One region of the Pseudoalteromonas sp. PAB 2.2 genome, then DNA from elsewhere that is predicted to be linked to it. Evidence: predicted binding sites of a transcription regulator. Region 1 holds the regulator's gene; each other region holds the start of a gene.

Region 1 (5,458 bases):
ACGGACTTCTTTGCCTTGGCTGCTCTCGAGTAACATTAAGGCTAATACACTATCGCCTTCGGCTTCTTTATCGTCTTGGTAAAGGGTTATTTTAGCATCGAATTGCAGTGCAAGTTGTGCTAAAACCGTGGCTGCTCGTGCATGTAAACCTAGCTTATTTTGGATTAAAAAAGTGTCTTCAGCATGCATCGTCGTTGCCTATTGGGTATCTTGCTCGCGGTGGCGTATTTTCACGTTTGCGTGACTTTTCGAAAAGCTCTCACCAATGGTTTGCGCTAAGTAAACTGAGCGATGTTGTCCACCTGTGCAGCCAATCGCAATGGTTAAATAACTGCGATTATTTCGCTCTAGGTGAGGGAGCCATGTTTGTACAAAGGTTTGAATTTGCCATGTAAACTTTTGCACTATGCTGTGACTAGCAAGGTAATCTTTTACTGGTTGGTCTAAGCCTGTCAGTGGTTTTAGATCCGGTTCCCAGTGTGGATTCGGTAAAAAGCGAGCATCAAATACGTAATCAGCTTCTTTTGGAATACCGTGCTTAAAGCCAAACGACATAAAAGTAATAATGAGCTTTTTGTCTTTTTTACCCAGTATTTTTTCGCGAATAGATTCGGCAAGCTGATGCACGCTGAGATCGGTCGTATCAATCATAAAATCGGCACGGGTGATCAAAACATCCAGTAATACTTTTTCTTGTTTAATCGCTAAATCAAGCGGCAGCGAGTCAATCGATAATGGGTGTAAGCGGCGTGTTTCAGAGAATCGTTTGATCAGTGTTTGATCATCACTATCTAAATAAAACAACGTAGGTTTTGCAAAGCCCGGTAAATACTCAAGAATATCGTTAAATTCTTGCTGTTCTTTCGGCAGGTTACGCACATCGATACTTACAGCAATTTTGTCGTAATTATCTGACACACTGCGTACTAACGAAGGAAGCAGGTTTACAGGAATATTATCAACGCAGTAATAGCCTAAGTCTTCAAGTACTCGTAAAGCGACTGATTTACCTGAACCAGAGCGACCGCTGATAATAATTAATTCCATTTATGCCTCTGATGCAATGACTTTAAACAGATCACTATCTGTTTTAGCACTGCGTAGCTGTTTACAAAATTCTTTGTCTTTAAGTCTATCAGCAATTGTTGATAAGGTCTTTAGATGAAGCTGACAGTCACCATCTGGTACGATGAGTGCGACAAAAATATCCACTGGACGATTATCAATTGCATCAAAATTTATAGGTGACTCACTCACAATTACAAATGCGTGTGGCTGATCTGCACCGCTCATACGACCATGTGGAATCGCAATACCTCGGCCAATACCCGTGCTGCCCAATTTTTCTCTGTTCAATAGGGCATTGAGTATATCTTGCTGAGATAAATGAGGGAGCTGCTCATGAGCCAGTTCGCTGATAAATTCGAGAATTCTTTTTTTGCTATTAAAAAGGACCGCAGCTTTGCTGCAGTCCTGGTTAGTAAGTGAACTAAGTTTCATAATTTAGTGTCGAGCTAATTTCTCTTTGTGTTTAATTACTTGACGATCAAGTTTATCGATTAACGAGTCGATGGCTGCATACATATCTTGGTGTTCAGTAGAGGCAAATAACTCGCCTCCGTTTACATGTAAAGTTGCTTCTGCTTTTTGGCTTAGTTTTTCTACATCTAGAATGACATGAACATTATTAATGTGGTCAAAATGCCTTTCTAGTTTCGCAAACTTGGTGTTTACATAGTCTCTTAATGAATCTGTGATTTCTACATGACGACCAGTTAAATTTAGTTGCATAAGCATTTTCCTTCTATGTAAAACGTCTAAATCAGACTCTTACGCTGATTCGACGGAGGTATTGCTAGAGACTCTCGATATTTTGCTATTGTCCGTCTAGCTACTTTAATTCCTTGCTCAGCCAATATATCTGCAATTTTGCTATCACTCAATGGTTTAGCTGTGTTTTCTGCGGCGATTAGCTTTTTGATTAAAGCGCGAATTGCCGTAGATGAACACTCACCCCCATTTTCAGTGCTTACATGGCTGGAGAAGAAATATTTCAACTCAAAAATTCCCCGCGGGGTATGCATGTATTTTTGTGTTGTTACTCGCGAAATTGTTGATTCATGCATTTCGACCATTTCTGCGACATCATTTAATACCATGGGTTTCATGGCCTCAGGACCATGTTCAAAGAAAGCCTGTTGTTGTTGAACAATACAGTTAGTCACTTTTAATAACGTGTCATTACGGCTTTCTAAGCTTTTAATAAACCATTTTGCTTCTTGTAAATGAGAGCGAATAAATTGGCTATCACTGCTTGATTTTACAGAACGTGACATCGCCGCATAGTGGCTATTCACTCTGATTTTCGGCATGCAGTCTGGGTTTAGTTCAACTACCCAACGGCCTTTTATTTTTTTTACGGATACATCGGGTATCACGTATTCAGACTCTTCTCTAACAATGGTATCCGCAGGCTTTGGATTTAAGCTGTGGATCAATGTCATGACTTCTTTCAGCTCACTTTCTTTAAGCTTAGTCTTTTTCATCAAAGTGCGATAGTCACGACTCGCTAATAATTCAATATGTTCTGATAACACCATTTTAGTTTCAGCTAAATAGGGGGTGTCAGCATCGAATTGGCGTAATTGAATACACAAACATTCTTGTAAACTACGGGCGCCAATACCGACAGGATCGAATAATTGGATTCTTTTTAAGACAGCTTCGACTTCATCAAGTTCGATTTCTTCTTCATCGTTATTTTGATTGAAGCTTTCAACAATGTCTTCGCAGCTTACGGTTAAAATACCCGAATCATCAATTGCCTCAACAATCGCAACGGCAATCGCTTCGTCTGTTGGGCTGAATGGAGTCAGTTGTAACTGCCACATTAGGTATTCGTGGAGAGTTTCGGTTGATGCGCCTTGGTAAATTGATTCATCTTCAGGCATTGGACCTGAGGAACTTGATGGGGCAGCACTCATGTACTCATCCCACGTAACATCCATTGCTAAGTCGTCACTTACGGTGTCTTTGTTGAGGGCATCACTGCTTTCTTGCTCGTACTCGCTTGCAGCTTCGTCAGCCGACGCGCTTAGTTGGGTATCGTCAGATTCGGCTTTCTGCTCGTTCTTGCCAATACTCTCTTCTGCATAATCTGCTTCTTCAACTTCAAGCAAAGGGTTAGAGTCTAACGCTTCTTGAATTTCTTGCTGGAGATCCAATGTACTGAGCTGCAACAAACGGATAGCCTGTTGCAGTTGTGGAGTCATTGTAAGTTGCTGGCCCATGCGCAGCTGTAATGATTGCCTCATGTATCCCTAACAATCCTTTTTAGTCTTATCAAACAATAGCACGATGCCGTTAACTATTTATTTGATTTATTGTCATTGTTATAAGTCTAGCAGATGCTCTAGTCGGTGGCGTATTTAAAGCCTGAATTGCTCGCCTAGATACACATCGCGTACAGTTTGGTCGGCTAACACATGTTCAGGTGTACCTGATGCAATTAGCTCCCCATGAGAAACAATGTAGGCTTTTTCACAAACATCAAGGGTTTCTCTCACATTGTGGTCAGTAATTAATACACCAATACCACGATTTTTTAAGTGCTCAATAATTTTCTTTATATCTAACACTGAAATAGGATCAACACCAGCAAAAGGCTCATCGAGCAAAATAAATTTAGGGTCAGCGGCCAGTGCGCGTGCTATTTCAACACGACGGCGTTCACCCCCTGACAATGCCATACCTTGGCTGTCACGAATGTGTTGAATGCTAAATTCATCAAGTAAGCTGTTAAGTGTTTCTTCGCGGCCTTGTTTATTGAGATCTTTACGGGTCTCTAAAATGGCCATTAAGTTTTGATAAACGGTCAGTTTTCTAAAAATCGATGATTCTTGTGGCAAATAGCCAATACCTAAGCGAGCGCGGCTGTGCATTGGCAATAAGGTGATATCGTTATCATCAATGCTTATTTTACCTTTGTCACTGGGCACTAATCCCACAATCATGTAAAAGGTGGTTGTTTTACCTGCGCCATTTGGCCCAAGTAAACCGACAATGCTGCCAGCTTCTACCTCAAGGCCTACATTTTTTACAACTTGGCGACCCTTATAGCTTTTAGCTAATAGCTCTGCTTTTAGTGTGCTCATGGCTGGCCTTCATCGTTCTTTTTGTTATCAACAGGCACTAAAATAGTGTGTACACGATCGGTCGAGTTTTCATCTTTCTCGGCACTTATCAGTTGCTGTTCCATATCGTATGTAATGCTCTTGGCACTGACTTTTTGGCCTGCTTGAGTCACTTGTGCATTGCCAACGAGTGTTAATAAGCGTTTAGCAACATCGTAACGAACTTCTTCAGCACTGGCGCTCATAATAGTGCCGTCAGCTTGTTTTTCTTCAAAGTAAGCGGGCTTTCCTGTGGCAATAATTAATTCAACCGTGCCTTCAACTTCACCTGCATGTGCTTCGAGTCGATCCGCTGTAATACGACGGTTACCATGTATGATCTCGACATTATCTTCGAAGATACCAATGCCATTTTTTAGCTGACCTTCTTGGCGATCAGAGCTAATGCTGATTGGTGTGCCAGCCTGCTCAGCAGCTGCGCCAGAAAACGCAATCAATAAGCTTGGGATCAGGAGTAATTTCTTAAGTTTATTGGTCATAGTATATGGTTCGTGTATGGTTAGTTAACTCAACAATTTCGGCTTTTAAATCGGCTTTTAAACCTTTACCGGTAATTTTTAAATTCGGTCCTGTCAGCGTGACAGGTTGCTTAGAAAACATGGTCATTTTGTCAATGTCGATGTTAATGTTCTCAGCTTTAATATCTTCGATCATGCCATTATGGGTAAGGTTTTTAGCAACTACATCCCCTTCGAATACAAGCTGATCGTTTTCATATAACGTGGCTTCTTTGGCTTTTACTTGCCAAACTTGCTGATCACCGTAAATGGTGAAAATGGGTTGCTCAAAAAAGGTGAACCCGAGCTGTTGATACAGCTCCATTTTAGCAGCGGCCACTTTATGACTGATTTTACCTTGATCATCATAGGCTGTTTGCTTTAATGCGATTGCGGTATAATCAGGTGTAGCGATAATCTCGTCTTCACTGAGCACTGTGTTTGTCGGTTGATTAAAGTACGGATACCATAACCAAACCATGCTACAAACAAAAACAACACTTAGTAAAATACGGGCTATATTCATGCGCTCGTTCCATCGCTAGTTAGCGGTTTGCCATTTTCTAGCATTAATAAATCAGTTAGTTCACGCACAGCTCCAAAGCCACCAGGTAACAGGGTGGTGTAATGAGCCAGTTTTTTGATTAATGGATGAGCATCATTAACAGCAACGGCAAATCCGACTTTTTCCATAACCGGTAAGTCTGGACCATCGTCACCAATATAGGCAATTTGCTCATCTGTTAAGCTAAGTTTATCTTTTAACTC
Region 2 (5,458 bases), on a different contig from region 1:
AGTATTTTATTAATACTACCCTGATACATTAAATTATTAGATAAACGCATAGTTACCTCGCCGCACTTAATAAGGTATCAAAAACTGAACGGGCAGTCGCAAGCACTTGTGCAGACGCCGCATACGATTGTTGGAAACGCAATAGATTCGCCGCTTCTTCATCGAGGTTTACACCTGACAGAGATTCGTACCACGCTTCAGACTGCTCTGCGAGCGCAGTAAATGCTGCACCATTAGTCTGTGCCTGATTAGTCACAACGCCAATATCCGACACTAAACTAGTATATGCTTTGTTTAAGGTTAGATGATTATTACTAGCGTTACCGACTACATTTTGTCTAACTATATTTGAGTTTTGAATATCAGCTACAAACTGCCCATTACGGTTATCATCAAAGCCATCTTCATTGGCCTCTATTGTAAATGAATCACCTAAAGCTGGCGTCCCCTCAATATCAAAATCGAAGCCAACTTGCTCCGCAGTGAGTGTTGTTATGTCATCTAACACGCCCGCTGTTTCAGCTTGGTGAATAACATTTTTACCAGAAGAATCAATTGCAAATGGAGCTGTCGTATTCGTACCATCACTTAAGGTGTACATATCGGGGTTTTCAGCGCTTTTTGTTAAAGTTAAAGACCCTGTTGGTAATTGTAACGATGGGGTATCTGTAAAATTTGATACATCAGACACCGTACCAGCTGAAATACTGGCAGTACCTGTATTATTAATATCGTTTGCAGTACGAATAGGTGAAGCAAGCGCTATATCTTCTGGGCGATTTGTTGCAAGCTCTAAACTTGTTGATGCTTGAGAATTGAGTTTGACCATAAATTGATCATCAATATCAGGTAAAGAAGACATATCCAGTGTTAACTCTAATCCGAATAAATCTAAATTTGGGTTATTTTGTGAATTAACCTTACCTGTTGCTGGGTCAACGACTGCTGTAGTAAAAATTTCATCGCCGTTGGCATCCTTAATCGTCTCGCCTTTATTATCAACAGGGTAAATTTCAACTTCATTAGTGCCACTGTACTTTACAATAAAATCACTTGCTGGCAATTCATTGCCTTTACCAGCTTCAACGCTTGCAGTAATACTGCCGTTGCCCGTGTTTGCTTGATAAGCAAATGCATCAACCGTGGGGATTTTAAATATATCACCGCCTAAATTTCCATCGGCATCCATACCTAAATGGTTTTGCTGATTAAAGGCATCAGCAAGGGCTAAGCCCATTTGGCCTAATTGATTCTGGGCTGGCACTAAAATGTCATCACGAAATGACAGTAAGCCGCCTATTTTGCCTTTAAGTTTACTTACATCAACCTCAAGCGGCACGGCTTTGCCACCATTAACATCTAAATGTAGCTCTTTGAAGCTGGGATCGGGATCGCCAGTAAATGAAAACAGGTTAAAGGTACCGCTTTCCATCACTAATGCTTGACCAGATCCCAAATAGACTTGTTTCTCACCGTTATTACCGTTGAGAGTTTCTACATCAATGAGTTCTGATAAGTCACGAATTGCTTTGTCGCGCTCGTTGTACAGTCCGCTAGACGCTGATTCACGATCAGTGCCATGCACCGCGGCAATTTTAGAGTTCAATTCGCTAATACTTTGGATTAAGTTATTTGCTTCGTCCGAGAAAATTTCTAATTGCTCGTTCACAACAGTCTGCTGGTCAACCACGATGCTTGAAAGCCTGTCCATTTGATCAATCAGGTTTTGTGCATCTGTCATAACCAGCGAACGCGCCACCGTCGATGAAGGCTGATTTAAGCTTTCTTGAACATTATTAAAAAACGAGTTAATGCTGGTTGATAAGCTATTCGACTCTTCAGAAAACAAGCTATCGACTCGGCTTGCTTCTGTTACAAACTGATCAAAAAATGCTTTATTTGACGTGTCACGATTTAGCTGTTTTTGAGCAAACTCATTGAGTAAACGATACGTTTCACCCCGACCAACTTGGTTGTCGATCATGGTGCTGAACTCAGTGCGCTCACGAACATAACCCGCTGTATTTACATTGGCTATGTTTTTACTGGTCGTTTGTAAAAGCTCAGAATTCGCTCTTACACCTGAATTTGCTATGTCATATAAGCTGAATGACATGAGGACTTACTCCTTAACGTACCAATGAAGCAGCGACGCTTTGAAGCTCAACACGCTTCAATACCTGCTTAATTTTGTTGGCATAATTTGGATCTGTTGCATAACCTGCTTTTTGTAACGAATCTAAAAAGGCTGCAGGTTCTGCGGTGTTTTTTAATGCGTCTTGATAACGTGGGTTTTCATTTAAGAAATCAACAAAATCATTCACACTGTCTTTAATTGACTGATAAGAACGGAAGCTTGCATGCTTTTTAACAGGCACACCTTGCTCAAACTCAAGCGTAACTTTACTTGCTTTGTCACCTTGCCAGCTCTTATCAGATTTAATGTTAAAAAGGTTATTACTACTGGTGCCATCCGCTTTACTAATAATATGCTTACCCCACCCTGTCTCAAGCGCAGCTTGAGCAACCATCACAGCAGGGTTTAAACCAATTTTTTCAGCCGCATTTTTTGCGTGCTCCCAAACAGAGCTAATGAATGACTCAGCATCTTCAAAGCGGTTTTCTGATTGCTCATCAGTGGCAACTTCAGCCATTGGGTGTGTTTCTGGCTTAGCTTCTTGATTACCGCGAACACGCTTATCGCTATCAAACTCTGCGGTTGTTCTTAACACGGAACCAGGAGTAAATTTCTTACCGTCGGGCGATAGCTGCTGCACAATAAGATCAGCCAAACCCAGTGAGCCGTTAGAAGACAACTCAACAGAAAGCTGTTGATCATGCATTTCTTCAAAGAATTTTACGCCACTCGAGTTAAACGGACTGTCTTTGTCTTCAAATGCTTCATTAGCCTTACGCATGCTTTTAAGCAGCATTTGCGTAAAGATAGATTCAAATTGTGCCGCCGCTTTTTTCAGCGCCTCTTTTGACGCATCGCTAGAGGCATCACTTTTTAGAGCACTTTGACGCAATGAGTCTAAGTTGCCTAAATCAAAAAAGTTTTGCTTGTCGAGATGATTCGTATCCATCAGCTTTTTGACACAATAATTAATAATGCATAATCAAATGCAATAATTACGCCAAAAGAGGATTTATCAGATTGAGGGAAGGTAAAAATGAAAAAACGCGCTGAGCTCAGCGCGTTTTTAATTGATTATATAATAACAAGTTGCCCGTTTATGGCTCCCGCCTCTTTCAACGCTTCAAGGATAGCCATTAAGTCACCAGGGGCGGCACCAACTTCGTTTATCGCTCTCACTAAATCATCAAGGCTAATACCAGGATTAAACACAAAAGCGCGAGAGTCATCTTCATTAACATCGATAATACTTTGGTTTGTCACCACCGTCTCGCCTTCGCTCAGTGCATTCGGCTGCGATACGTTTTGCTGCTCAGCAATGGTCACGGTTAATCCACCGTGGGTAATTGCAGCTGGCTGTAATTTTACGTTTTTACCAATAACAATGGTGCCCGTACGTGAATTGACAATAATTTTTGCCGCAGTATCAGCCGGTGTGAACTCTAAGTTTTCAAGCGTTGATAAATACGATACGCGCTGCGATGCATCGCGCGGTGCAATGACACGTACAGACGCTGCATCAATTGCTTGAGCACTGTTTGGCCCAACTAAATCATTAATAGTTTGCTCTAGGCGCTTTGCCGTTGTGAAATCTGGACGATTCAAATTAAAGGTGATGTAGTCACCTTGCATAAACGGGCTTTTAACAGCGCGCTCAACCGTTGCCCCATTCGGAATTCGGCCAACGGTGGGAGTGTTAATAATCACTCGGCTGCCATCAGCACCTTCTGCGCCTAGACCACCCACGACCAAACTGCCCTGTGCAATGGCATACGTATTACCATCAACCCCTTTCAAAAAGGTTTGTAATAACGTACCACCGCGTAAGCTTCCTGCACTGCCAATTGAAGACACGGTAATATCAATGGTTTGACCTGGTTTTCTAAACGCGGGTAACTCGGCATGTACAGCAACGGCTGCAACATTTTTAATCTTTGGTTTTAAGTTCGCAGGAAGCGTGATACCGAAGCTATTTAACATCGCTTTAAAGCTCTGCTCTGTAAAACGACTTTGCTCGCCCGTGCCAGGTAAACCCACCACTAAACCATAACCGACTAATTGATTTGAGCGTACACCCTCAACCATAGACACATCTTTAACTCGCTCAGCCTGAACAGAAAACTGTACGCTAATTAAGCAAAGAGCAATAATGTATTTAAACCCATTCATGATTTGTATCCTCTAAAATGGGAAAATAGAACTGCTAAAGAAGCGAGTTAACCAACCCGCACTTTGCGCTTCTTGAAGTTGACCTTTACCTGAGTATTGAATGCGCGCATTCGCAACTCGGTTTGAAGTCACCGTATTATCTGCTGTCACATCTTGGGGACGCACTAAACCTTCAAGACGAATAAACTCTTCACCGGTATTTAAAGTAAGCCACTTTTCGCCACGGATCACTAAGTTACCGTTCGGCAAAACTCGCATAACATTAACTGAAATATCACCAAATAAGCTGTTCGATTGATTCGATTTAGAATCACCTTTAAATGATGAATCTGAACCAATGCCAAATTGGATACTATCACCACCTATATTCACAGGATTGCCGCCTAAACCAATGACTGGGTCAAGGCTTGCGTCGGTTTCTTTATCGGTTTCGGTTTTCGCCGCTTTGGTTGCCTGAGTCGATTCTTGCAGTTTAACCGTGATGATATCGCCTGCCCGCAACGCTTTTTTATCTGAATACAGGTCATTTGATAAATAACTATCAAATAATGAACCAGTGGGTACCATTTGCTCTGCTGCAGGCTCTGGGTACATTGGCGCATAGTAAGGGTCATCCTGAACCACATGGTTATTTTGTGTTGCCATACAACCACCGAGCAATAACGCTGTTGATGTGACTAAGATAATGTTACGCATGCTGCCTCCTACCCATTATAACTGTTGGTTAATGTAACTAAGCATTTCATCAACAGCCGAAATCACTTTTGAATTCATTTCATAAATTCGCTGTGTTTCAATGAGGTTAACGAGCTCTTCTGTTACATTCACATTTGAAGTTTCAAGTGAACCTTGTACAACAGTTCCTAAACCATCAATACCGGGATTACCTTGCACAGGAGCCCCACTTACAGCCGTTTCGGTGTAAAGGTTTTGACCCATAGGCTCAAGGCCAGATGGATTGATGAAATCACTGATAGTTAGCTGACCAATAACAACATTGTCAGCTTGGCCTGAGATACGCACCGACACTTCACCATCTTGTGATACCGTAATTGATTGTGCATCGTCTGGCACATTCATCTCTGGTTGCACAGGAAAACCGGCTCCCGCGGTAACAATGCGGCCATCTTCATCGGTGGTAAATTGACCATT
Region 3 (5,458 bases), on a different contig from region 1:
GACTATATGCATCAAATTTATACACGTAACAAAGCTGATTATTCTGGCAGAGTGACGGTACCTGTACTTTGGGATAAACAGACCCAGCGCATTGTCAGTAATGAGTCTGCAGAGATTATTCGGATGTTTAATAGTGCATTCAATGAACTTACTAACAATGAACGCGATTTTTACCCTGCAGCGCTACGTACTGAAATTGATGAAATAAACGAGTTTGTTTATCACAATATCAATAACGGTGTGTACCGTGCAGGCTTTGCAACAACGCAAGAAGCGTACACCGAAGCGTTTGATGATTTGTTTGCCGCTCTTGATAAAATAGAACAGCGTTTGACTCATAATCGCTACTTAGTGGGCGACACACTCACAGAGGCTGATTGGCGTTTATTCACGACCTTAATTCGCTTTGACAGTGTTTATGTGGGTCATTTTAAATGTAATTTACGCACCATCGAAAGTTACCCTGCAATTAGTCATTATTTACGCGAGTTATACCAAATTGAAAAGGTGAGTGAGACGGTCGATTTTTACCACATAAAACGTCACTATTACTTCAGCCATACGATGATAAATCCGACGCAAGTGGTGCCAAAAGGACCCGATATAGACTATGGCCGAGCGCACAATCGTGACCAATTATAGTACTCAGAGTAGCAGCTCATGTGAGCTGCTACTGATACCCTTTCATTACGTCGCGAATAGTGTCGATACCAAACATGACTTTTTGAATAAACGACTCAGCGCTTTTTACGAGATTAAAATGCGGGTGCTGTGACCATACTGCTTGTAATTTATCATCTAGCAAAATTGCTTGCTGGTCAGACTCGTTACGAACAGGGTTGTTACTGTGGATACTTTGCCCTGACTTGGCCGCGGTTTCAAAAAAAATCACAGCATCATATTGATTAAGTTCAGTGTGAAGATCGGTCCCTAAGCATTGAAAAAACTCCGCCTGATCACCTGGCCAATATGCGAGACCATCTAAGCTACCACGATCGCACAGCATTAAACGATCAGGGTGTATAGTACGTTGAATATGTTCAAGGTGTTTCTGTAAGCTGAAGATAGCTTGCTGGTGAGCTTTTACAAGGTGAGGGGCATTACCCCGTTCTATTCCGCCGCCAAATAACATGGTTGCCGATTCAGGCACTACCACAATTTGTTTCGAGAACTCGCGTCGTAATAAGTCGATTGCTGTTGTTTTACCGCCACCGGGGCCACCGGTTAATACAATCCGTTTTTTCAATTAGGTTATCCTGTTAACACGCAAAACTTATTTACACGGTAAAGAAAAGACTAACAAATGAGAAGTAAAAAGCGTATTTTTTGTGATAAAGATCACAACAGTCGTAACAGCCAGCTAAATTGACTGAGTTGTTTAAGCTTTCCATGCTGATGATCATCATTTTTTAAAGCCCCATAACCTACACCCGCCGAAAAGGCACTCGCAAGCCCGACTTTAGTAACGGCGAATCGCTTTAAGCGATAATTAAATGCTTGGTGATGTTGGCGTTTCAATTCATCGAGTAAATCCATTTGCTGGCTTAAGTTATTAACCTTTTTCTGCGGTTTTTTTATGAAGTAATCAATAAACATCATTTTTCCTTATTGAGGTTTAGTAACTGTCGAATACTTGTTATGGTTTTATCAAAGCCAATTTTGCTGCTGATATAACCAATATTTTTCCACAGCCAAATTAAGCAAAGTATTTGCATGGTAAACAGCGACACCGCTGACAGCCAAATTGATTCACTTAGACTAAATATAGCAAGACCGATGGATGCTAATAGTCCAGCCCAAAGTAACACCAATCCCCCAGCAAAACAGACGATCAATATTATGGTGAGTGCCAGTGAACGCATTGACAAACGCCATTCAGCAGCAGCTAAATCTTTGCAGATCCCCATTTGTTGACGGTAATCAACGTAAAGCTGTTTAGTGTAGTCAGTGAGTTTGGCAAGATGATCTTGCCACTGATCAGCATGGAGTTGCTGATCAGTGGTTTCTTGCGTTTTCTCATCAGTAGGGTGAGAGTGCGACATAATCGTTACTTATTACGACGGATTAGTGCGCTCACTAGCATACCTGCTGCAAATGCAATACCTGCTGTCGCTAATGGGTTTTCAGATGCTAGTTGACGTGTTTTGCCGCTGTATTCATTTATTTTTTCACGCGCAACCGCTTGTTTTTCAGACAATGTTTTTGCCGAATTAGTAGCTCCCTCTCGAACACTGTGTTCAGCGCTTGCTGCACGTGATGATAGAGCATCAACGGCATGATGCGCTGCTTCGGTTGCTTTTTCAGTAAATGGCGCCTCTACTTGAGCCGCTTTCGTATCTGCACTGCTTGTGGTGCTTGAATTCGATTTGTTTGTTGCGGTAGTCATAATCATTCCTTAAAAATTGCCATTAAATTGGTAAGTACACTGTCGCAACCTTCGTACCAACAAATAATATTATTTAATATCAGGTTGTTATGAAATTAATGGCTCATGTAAGTCGGTATTACCCGTAACTATTGCAGGGTTATTGCGTAAAAATTACCGAATTCGATTTTATTCTACTAATTTGTAATTATTCATTGGTCATTCATTAGCCATTTTTACCCAATAGCTTGCCAAGAAAACTGCAAAAAAGATTTTTTTCTTTGTTTCCCACTTTTTCCCACGTAATTCAGTAGCTTTGCTTGAAGCCTTATTTTTTCTGGCTTTACAAGCAAGTTATGATGATCTGCTTACTTGACAAAATAGCTTGTCAAGCCCTAAACTGGAGCACTGTGGTAAAAAGTGGTTTTTAGTGGATCAAATTGGATCAGTAATAATCGTTAACGATTTACAACCTAATTTTAAGGCAAGCTATGTTTCGGGGTGCGAGCTCTCTGAGTTTGGATGATAAAGGACGCTTTGCGGTACCGACTAAGTACCGAGATGCGATCTTGTCTGAAGATCAGGGCACCGTTATTTGCACCGTAGCACTTAATGAGCCTTGTTTGTGGTTATATCCGTTGGCTGAGTGGCTTGAAATTGAATCGCGGTTATTAAAAATTTCTAATATGAATCCACGTGCACGCCGAATGCAACGTATGTTGCTTGGTAACGCTACAGAGTATCAACTCGATAAAAATGGCCGAATTTTGCTTGCACCGTCTTTACGTGCACATGCTGAACTTGGAAAAAAAATCATGTTGGTTGGCTTGATGAATAAGTTTGAGATTTGGGATGAAGATCGTTGGCATGAACAAATGCGCCAAGATACTGAGATAGAACGCCTAGGCGATTTTGAGGCGAATCCCGAATTCGATAATTTCTCACTCTAACCACAAATAAAAAAGGCAAAAAATAGCTAATGACAGCGCAATTTGAACATGTCTCTGTACTGATGGAAGAAACCATAAATGCTTTGGACATAAAGCCCGAAGGTATTTACATGGATGGCACATTTGGTCGCGGTGGACACTCAGGACAAATTTTAGCGCGTCTAAATGATCACGGTCGCTTACAAGCAATCGACCAAGATCCGCAAGCTATTAAAGCTGCCGAAAAATTTGCTGATGATGCCCGTTTTTCAATTGCTCATACCCGTTTTTCTAATTTAAAAACGGTGGCGGAAGACAATGACTTAATTGGTAAAGTCGATGGCATTTTATTAGACATTGGTGTGTCATCACCTCAACTAGACGATGCAGAACGCGGTTTTAGTTTCATGAAAGATGGCCCGCTTGATATGCGCATGGACCCAACCAGTGGTCGCAGTGCTGCACAGTGGTTAGCCGAAGCGGAACTTGAAGACATTACCCATGTGATCAAAACCTTTGGTGAAGAAAAATTTGGTCGTCGTATTGCTCATAAAATTATTGAAACTCGCGAGCACACACCGATTACGAGTACCAAACAATTGGCTGATTTAGTTGATCAAGCCGTGCCAGTAAAAGATAAACATAAGCACCCTGCAACACGCACCTTTCAGGCGATTCGAATTTATATCAACAGTGAGCTCGAAGAAATTCAAACGGCGCTTCAAGCTGCTGTTGAAGTATTAAAGCCGGGTGGACGGCTGGTGGTTATTTCGTTCCACTCACTCGAAGATCGTATTGTTAAGCAGTTTATTAAGAAACAGAGTAAGGGAGAGGCGATACCCAGAGGTCTGCCTTTAACAGATGCACAAATAAATAAAAACCTGACGTTAAAAGCAGTGGGTAAAGCCATTAAGCCGAGCAAGGAAGAAATTGAATTAAATCCTCGTTCGCGCAGCTCGGTGCTAAGGGTTGCACAGAGGTTGTAATGAAAGCAAAAGCGACACATCGCCAACCAAATTTATTTTTAGAGATTTTCAAAGGCCTAGGAGCTAATAAGCTGACCTTGGCCTTGTTGGTTGTGATTCTCGCATCGAGCTTGAGTGTCGTGCAGGTAACTCACTTAGCTCGTCAACAGTTAATAGAACAAGATAAGTTATTGCAAGAGCGTGATGAACTAGACCTTGAATGGCGCTACTTGTTGGTAGAAGAAGAGTTTTATTCACAGCATGCACGTATCGAAGAAGTTGCAACCATGCAATTAGAAATGAAACGGCCAACCAGCCAAGACGAAAAGGTGGTAATACTGCAATGATAAGCAGAAGGAAAAAGCCAACTAATACCTTGATCACATGGCGCTTTATGCTGGTGTGCTCGGTTGTATTTTTAGTCTTTATGACGCTGGTAGCGCGTGCCGCATTTTTGCAAGTAATTGAACCAGACAAAGCGCGTTCAGAAAGTGATAAACGCACAGTACGTGTTGAAAAACAACATGTACAACGCGGTATGATCTTTGATCGCAATGGCAAAGAGCTGGCGGTAAGTGTGCCTGTGGTTAGTGTGTATGCAGACCCCAAAGCATTGCATAAATCGTTGGTCAGCAAAGTGCTTCGCCAAGCGCGTAAAAATGGTGAAGATCAAAATGCACTGGCAGAGAACACCGCAGAATTAAATAGACGCATTGCCGCTTATTACAGCAATGATATTCGTTGGCGTGAGCTGGCGGATGTACTGCGTATTGAGCCAACTAAAATCAATGCGCGCCTGCGCGATAATCCGAAACGCCGATTTGTATATTTAAAGCGTCAGGTAACGCCTGCGGTTGCTAATTATATTGGTGATTTACGTTTGCCTGGTATTCATTTACTCGACGAATCAAAACGTTATTATCCTGCTGGCGAAGTGACTGCGCACGTGATTGGTTTTACGAATATCGACGGTCATGGAATCGAAGGAATCGAAAAACTATACGAACAACAACTAACCGGTGTTGAAGGCCAGCGTACTATTCGTAAAGATGCCCAAGGCCGCGAAGTTGAAGTACTTGATGAGCGTGAGCGTGTAGAACCAGAGAATATCCATTTAAGTATTGATCAACGTATTCAAGCCATTGCTTATAAAGCGGTGAAGTCAGCCGTATTATCTTACAAAGCAACATCGGGCTCGG
Region 4 (5,458 bases), on a different contig from region 1:
AATTGAAGCCGTAGCCCATGGCGATGAACATACATCGAAAGTTGTTGGCCGCGCGATTGCCGATATCAAGCTACCCGCAGGCACCACTATTGGTGCAATTGTGCGTAATGACGATGTACTCATTGCTCATGATGATACGGTGATTCAGTCGGGTGACCATGTGATCATGTTCCTAATCGACAAGAAACACATCACGGTTGTTGAAAAGCTGTTCCAAGTCAGTGCTATTTTCTTATAGACCAAAAACATGAAAATAAAAAAGCAGCCATGACGGCTGCTTTACGACTCTTGAAGTGAAAGTAGTTAACCAGAGTCTCTGGTTACGAACCTATTGAATCTGTGCGAACTCTTCTTTTGAAAGCTCTCCGTTACCATCGCTATCAAGCTCAGGAAATAGTTTTTCAAGCTGCATATTTACTGATGCTTCTTCTTTGCTGATCACGCCATCGCCGTTGGTATCAAATGTAGAAAAACTGACGCCTTGAGCAAACGCTGCTGATGACGTTGCTAATGCTAAAATAGCCAATGTTGTGTTGATGTGTTTCATAATAACTGCCTCAAAATTTGAAAAGAGTGAAGTCCGTTTCTGAGATCCCTGTTTAGTGGAAATTGGCTTTGTTACTCGGCCGCTGAAAATTCTGTTTCAGTCAGTACGCCATCACCATCGACATCCAGTGTTTTAAATTGTGACATGATTTTTGCGTCGACTGATGCTTCACTTTTGCTTATCACGCCATCGCCATCTACATCCAATGTATCAAAGTCAGTGGCAGCAAAAACAGCTGAAGAAGATGCAAGTGCAATTAGGGCTAGTGTTTTATTTACTGTCTTCATAATCATATTCCTTCAATATTTAACTAAAAAAGTGTTAGCTGATCACACGCTCCTGGTTGTTCTTTGTCATGGATTCCCTTATCCATTTAGGCTGTCTTTGGCAGCTCAGAACTAATCAGCTAGATAACTTGGCTTGCTTAATTTCATTAAGCTTTTGAAAATTCTTGTTTTGATAACTCACCGTTACCGTCAGTGTCTAATTCGCTAAACTTACTCATTAGCTCTGCATCGACGGATGCTTCGCTTTGGCTAATAACGCCATTGCCATCAACGTCTAGCGTTTCGAAATCGCTCATCGCAAATGCGGCTGATGAAGAGATAAGTGCCACAAGGGCTAATGTTTTATTTACTGTGTTCATAATGTAATCCTTCAAATAGTAGCTTTAAGTAAGAAGTCCTTTTCAATGTGTCCTTACACTGAAATTATGCTTTCGCGAACTCTTCTTTTGATAGTTCGCCATTACCGTCGGTATCAAGCTCTTTAAACTGGCTCATTAACGGTGAGCTTACAGATGCTTCGCTTTTACTGATTGCTCCATCGCCATCGACATCTAGCGTTTCAAAATCCACCGCTGCAAATGCAGTTGATGAAGCGACAAGGGCGATAAGTGCACATGTTTTGTGTAACGTTTTCATAATCACTATTCCTTCAATGTTGTCTAAACTGCGATAGAGGACTAATTCCTAAATCAACTTTCTCTGTGTTCGCTTTAACTATTTCAACTTCAATGCCAAAGTTTAAAAAACGCCATAAATCATGAGGTTAAATTTATTTTTTAGTAAATTAGGGGAAAACTGGCTGTTATTTTGTTGCTTTTTAGCAACAAGCAATGAGGTGAGAAAATTTTTTGTCTATTAATCAATAAGTTAAAAAAGCAAAAACAGAGACATCTGCCGTTTTTTGTCACTAAAACAGAGAAAATATTGCGTGTGGGGGCTAAACCGTAGATGAATGGCAACACGCCTCAAAAAAAATAAAAATATTTTTAACGCTTAATCATCTGATTTAAATAGGTTTTATATATTTATATCGATTATTTTTGATTAATTTTTAGAGAAAAAGTGAAAAACAGTCATTTTGTTGCAAAATGGCGAATCAATGCTCGTTAACTCGTTATCTCTAATACCGAAAGGTCTATGAGGTGCTCTTTCATAAAGACGTTCATTTCATTTTCACTGGTATTGAGCTGCACACCCAACTGATAGCCCGACTCTCGTTTGCGGACTCTGCATACCTTGCCTGTAAATTCACGTTTACTGAGCACCACCTGACACGCTTGTGCTTTCAAATGACTAAGGTCGGCCTCGCTGTTAATCTCAAATTGCACACCGGCAAGTGAAATGTCTTTAATTACGCCTTCATATACCTGTTCATCTATAACAAGCTTGGCGGGAAACAAGGTGGGGATCCGCGCTTCGCTGCGCAAGCTAAAGAGTTGTACTTGTTGGGGAAAATGTAAAAATATCAATCGACAAGGGTGTGAAGCAACGGCTTTTATCTGCTGACGAAATGCAATAACCTGCCCACCCCCGCTTTCTAAAACAGCCCGAACAATCACCATAACCCCCTCTTTGATAAAGTCACCCGCATTCGGCAAACGTTTTGCAGGGGGATAGTTAAGTATGATGTACTGCTCGTTAAGTAAACCAATAAATTCAATTTTGACACGCTTACTTTCTGTCGCAGTTATTATTTCAACATCGACCACACTCCCTGCGGGTATATAGGTTAGTTTTTCTAAATTAAGTTGCTGCTGCGTTTTTGGCATTGTTTCTCTACTCCTTGAAAAATAACCAAATAAAACCTTAACCGCGCCAGAATGTTGGGGTAAATAAAACTAATAAAGTGAATATTTCAAGACGACCAAACACCATCGCAATTGTTAACAACCACTTTGCCGTATCAGATATCGCGCCATAATGCGCCGCGACTTCACCCAAACCTGGGCCTAAGTTGTTTAAACACGCCGCCGTCGCTGAAAAAGCACTTATATTGTCCATGCCTGTGCCCATTAAGGCCAGCATGATAATAACAAAAACCAGTGCATAAGCAGAAAAGAACCCCCAAACGGCTTCGACCACTTTATCGGGGAGCGCTTTACGACCGAGCTTTATAGAGTATATAGCCCGCGGGTGAACTAAGCGGTTTAATTCACGTATCCCTTGCAAGTACAGAAGGAAAACCCTTACAACTTTCATACCGCCGCCCGTCGAGCCCGCACAGCCGCCGATAAAGCTCGAAAAAATAAGTAAGATAGGTAAGAACAATGGCCAAGCAGAAAAATTATCTGTCGCAAAGCCCGCGGTAGTACTCATAGAGACAGCTTGAAACATTGCTTGATCGAGCGTTTCATCACCATCTGCATAAATATTATTAGAAGAGAGTACCGTAAAACAAATAATCACTAGCGCTAACTGAATAAGTAAAAACACTTTAAATTCAGGGTCGCGCAAGTAAACACGAATACTGCGCGAGGAGACCGCAGCGTAGTGCAACGAAAAGTTAATCGCCGCAATCAGCAAAAACACCACACAAATAAAGTTTATTAATGGGCTGTCAAATTGCCCCATAGACGCATCGTATGTAGAGAATCCCCCAATTGCGATGGTTGAGAAAGCATGACAAATCGCATCAAACCAATCCATACCCGCTCCCCAATAGGCAAGCGTACATGCGATGGTCAGCGACACATAAATGTACCAAAGGTGTTTGGCGGTATCGGCAATCCGCGGGGTCATTTTCGAGTCTTTAACAGGCCCTGGAGTTTCAGCACGGTATAACTGCATACCACCAACACCTAGCATCGGTAATACAGCGACGGCCAATACAATGATCCCCATACCACCTAGCCACTGCAGTTGTTGACGATAAAAAAGCACTGATTTGGGTAAGTATTCAATCCCCGTTAAAACGGTTGCTCCTGTGGTAGTCAGCCCCGAGAAGGCCTCAAATACCGAGTCAGCGAGAGATAGGTTTGGTTCCTGTAAGAACACTAAAGGCACAGCGGCAAAGCTGCCAAGTACCAGCCAGAACAACACCACAATTAAAAAGCCTTCGCGGGCTTTTAAATCACCATGCTCATGACGGTTTGGGTAATATGCAGCTAAACCAATAACAACGCTAAAAATAAACGCAAGAACGAACGGCACACCCCCACCGTCTTTATAAATTAAAGACACCAGTGCCGGTGGGACCATCGTGATACTAAATAACGCCACCAGCTGGCCGAGAATTTTTATTATGGTACGAAATTGCATCTAGGCGTATCGCTTTCTTATTAAATGATTTAGCTAATACAGTTTATTGTCTTACAGGCTTAATTGTAAGTAAACGCTATGTATTTATTTTCCTTACTCATCCTTTTCCCATTTTTAGCTCAACGGCGCCATGAGTAAGTTCGTGTACATCAGTGATTGCCTGCTCTGCTTGGCGGCTATCAATGGTAATGTGCCAAGTAATGTTCTCGGCAAATTGCTTGTCTATTTTTAACACCTGATATTGGCTTTTTAATAACTGCTCGATTGCACCTTGTGCGCTATAGTCACTTTGCCCTATAAGTTCAACACTCGGTACTTTAGTCACAGTTTTTAGCTCGCGCATAGCGTTATTTAAACTGCCACCGTATGCACGCACAAGTCCCCCCGTACCAAGCTTAATTCCCCCAAAGTAGCGTGTTACTACCGCAGTAATTTCACCGATACCTGAACCTGTCAGCACATTAAGCATGGGTTTGCCCGCCGTACCATTGGGCTCACCATCATCCGAAAAGCCATAAACATGACTCCCGCCAGGGTTTCCTGCAACATGTGCCCAGCAGTTATGACGCGCGTCACTGTATTTATCTTGTATTTCTTTAATAAACGCTTTTGCACACGCGAGGTCTGGAGTATGCGCAATGTGCACTATAAATGTACTTTTCTTTATTTCTTCTTGATAAAAAACCGGTTCGGCCGGGTATTGATATTCAGGCATATTGTTTTATCTAAAAAAATGGGGCCATGTGGCCCCTATACTCTATTTTGCTCGCCGTTAATCTAAGTGTAGATCACGGGTCATATTTTCGAGACTGTCTTCATGAACGATAATATTATCTTCAATTCGGATACCGCCAAATGGCTTAAATTCTTCAACTTTTTCCCAGTTAATAAACTGTTTATTATCGGTTTGAGCAAGGTCGCCCAATAATGAATCGATGAAGTATAAACCAGGCTCAATCGTAAATACTTGGTTCTTCTCAATTAAACGTGTGCAACGAAGGAATGGATGACCTTCAGGCGGAGCTTGGTGCGTCCCTGATTCGTCAGCCATAAAACCACCCATATCATGAACTTGTAAGCCAAGGTGATGACCCAATCCGTGAGGGAAAAACGTTGAAGTAATACCGCGTTCAACAATGTCAGCAGCTGGTAATTTTACAATATTAAAATCACTCAGTACTTGTGCGACACGTTGGTGACACTCTAAATGTAACTCGCCGTATAAGAGACCGGGTTTCAATGCCTTACCTAAGGCAATTTGATGCTCAGTCATAACCTGAATGAGATCGCTAAACTCACCTGACTTTTTAAAATCATAGGTACGAGTAATATCCGCAGCATAGCCGTTAAAGTTTGCACCTGCATC

What was found. The regulator sigma-54, encoded in region 1, starts transcription at its own class of promoters, with help from an activator protein. The targets are predictions, from matches to a motif close to GTTGGCACGNNNNTNGNNT.
Region 2: flgJ (flagellar assembly peptidoglycan hydrolase FlgJ) is a predicted target of sigma-54. The motif match lies at 3,124-3,142, and genes of this name have one in related genera.
Region 3: BWD47_RS18510 (DUF883 domain-containing protein) is a predicted target of sigma-54. The motif match lies at 2,603-2,621, and genes of this name have one in related genera.
Region 4: BWD47_RS18870 (EF-hand domain-containing protein) is a predicted target of sigma-54. The motif match lies at 1,552-1,570, and genes of this name have one in related genera.

What each region holds. Positions count from the first base shown of each region.
Region 1 is NZ_LYPI01000019.1:97,993-103,450, forward strand. It holds gene BWD47_RS16820 (HPr family phosphocarrier protein) at 1-189, opposite strand, end outside; gene rapZ (RNase adapter RapZ) at 199-1,047, opposite strand; gene ptsN (PTS IIA-like nitrogen regulatory protein PtsN) at 1,048-1,500, opposite strand; gene hpf (ribosome hibernation promoting factor) at 1,504-1,791, opposite strand; gene BWD47_RS16840 (RNA polymerase factor sigma-54) at 1,818-3,314, opposite strand; gene lptB (LPS export ABC transporter ATP-binding protein) at 3,429-4,154, opposite strand; gene lptA (lipopolysaccharide transport periplasmic protein LptA) at 4,151-4,672, opposite strand; gene lptC (LPS export ABC transporter periplasmic protein LptC) at 4,662-5,216, opposite strand; gene kdsC (3-deoxy-manno-octulosonate-8-phosphatase KdsC) at 5,213-5,458, opposite strand, start outside.
Region 2 is NZ_LYPI01000010.1:179,414-184,871, reverse strand. It holds gene flgL (flagellar hook-associated protein FlgL) at 1-50, opposite strand, end outside; gene flgK (flagellar hook-associated protein FlgK) at 53-2,116, opposite strand; gene flgJ (flagellar assembly peptidoglycan hydrolase FlgJ) at 2,130-3,086, opposite strand; gene BWD47_RS09255 (flagellar basal body P-ring protein FlgI) at 3,212-4,306, opposite strand; gene flgH (flagellar basal body L-ring protein FlgH) at 4,319-5,002, opposite strand; gene flgG (flagellar basal-body rod protein FlgG) at 5,018-5,458, opposite strand, start outside.
Region 3 is NZ_LYPI01000023.1:41,894-47,351, reverse strand. It holds gene BWD47_RS18530 (glutathione S-transferase family protein) at 1-642, shown strand, start outside; gene BWD47_RS18525 (AAA family ATPase) at 671-1,246, opposite strand; gene BWD47_RS18520 (hypothetical protein) at 1,339-1,599, opposite strand; gene BWD47_RS18515 (hypothetical protein) at 1,596-2,042, opposite strand; gene BWD47_RS18510 (DUF883 domain-containing protein) at 2,048-2,386, opposite strand; gene mraZ (division/cell wall cluster transcriptional repressor MraZ) at 2,857-3,315, shown strand; gene rsmH (16S rRNA (cytosine(1402)-N(4))-methyltransferase RsmH) at 3,345-4,280, shown strand; gene ftsL (cell division protein FtsL) at 4,280-4,606, shown strand; gene BWD47_RS18490 (penicillin-binding transpeptidase domain-containing protein) at 4,603-5,458, shown strand, end outside.
Region 4 is NZ_LYPI01000024.1:42,716-48,173, reverse strand. It holds gene trkA (Trk system potassium transporter TrkA) at 1-238, shown strand, start outside; gene BWD47_RS18885 (EF-hand domain-containing protein) at 329-547, opposite strand; gene BWD47_RS18880 (calmodulin) at 619-834, opposite strand; gene BWD47_RS18875 (calmodulin) at 981-1,193, opposite strand; gene BWD47_RS18870 (EF-hand domain-containing protein) at 1,258-1,470, opposite strand; gene BWD47_RS18865 (flagellar brake protein) at 1,941-2,603, opposite strand; gene BWD47_RS18860 (TrkH family potassium uptake protein) at 2,641-4,092, opposite strand; gene BWD47_RS18855 (YigZ family protein) at 4,190-4,807, opposite strand; gene pepQ (Xaa-Pro dipeptidase) at 4,865-5,458, opposite strand, start outside.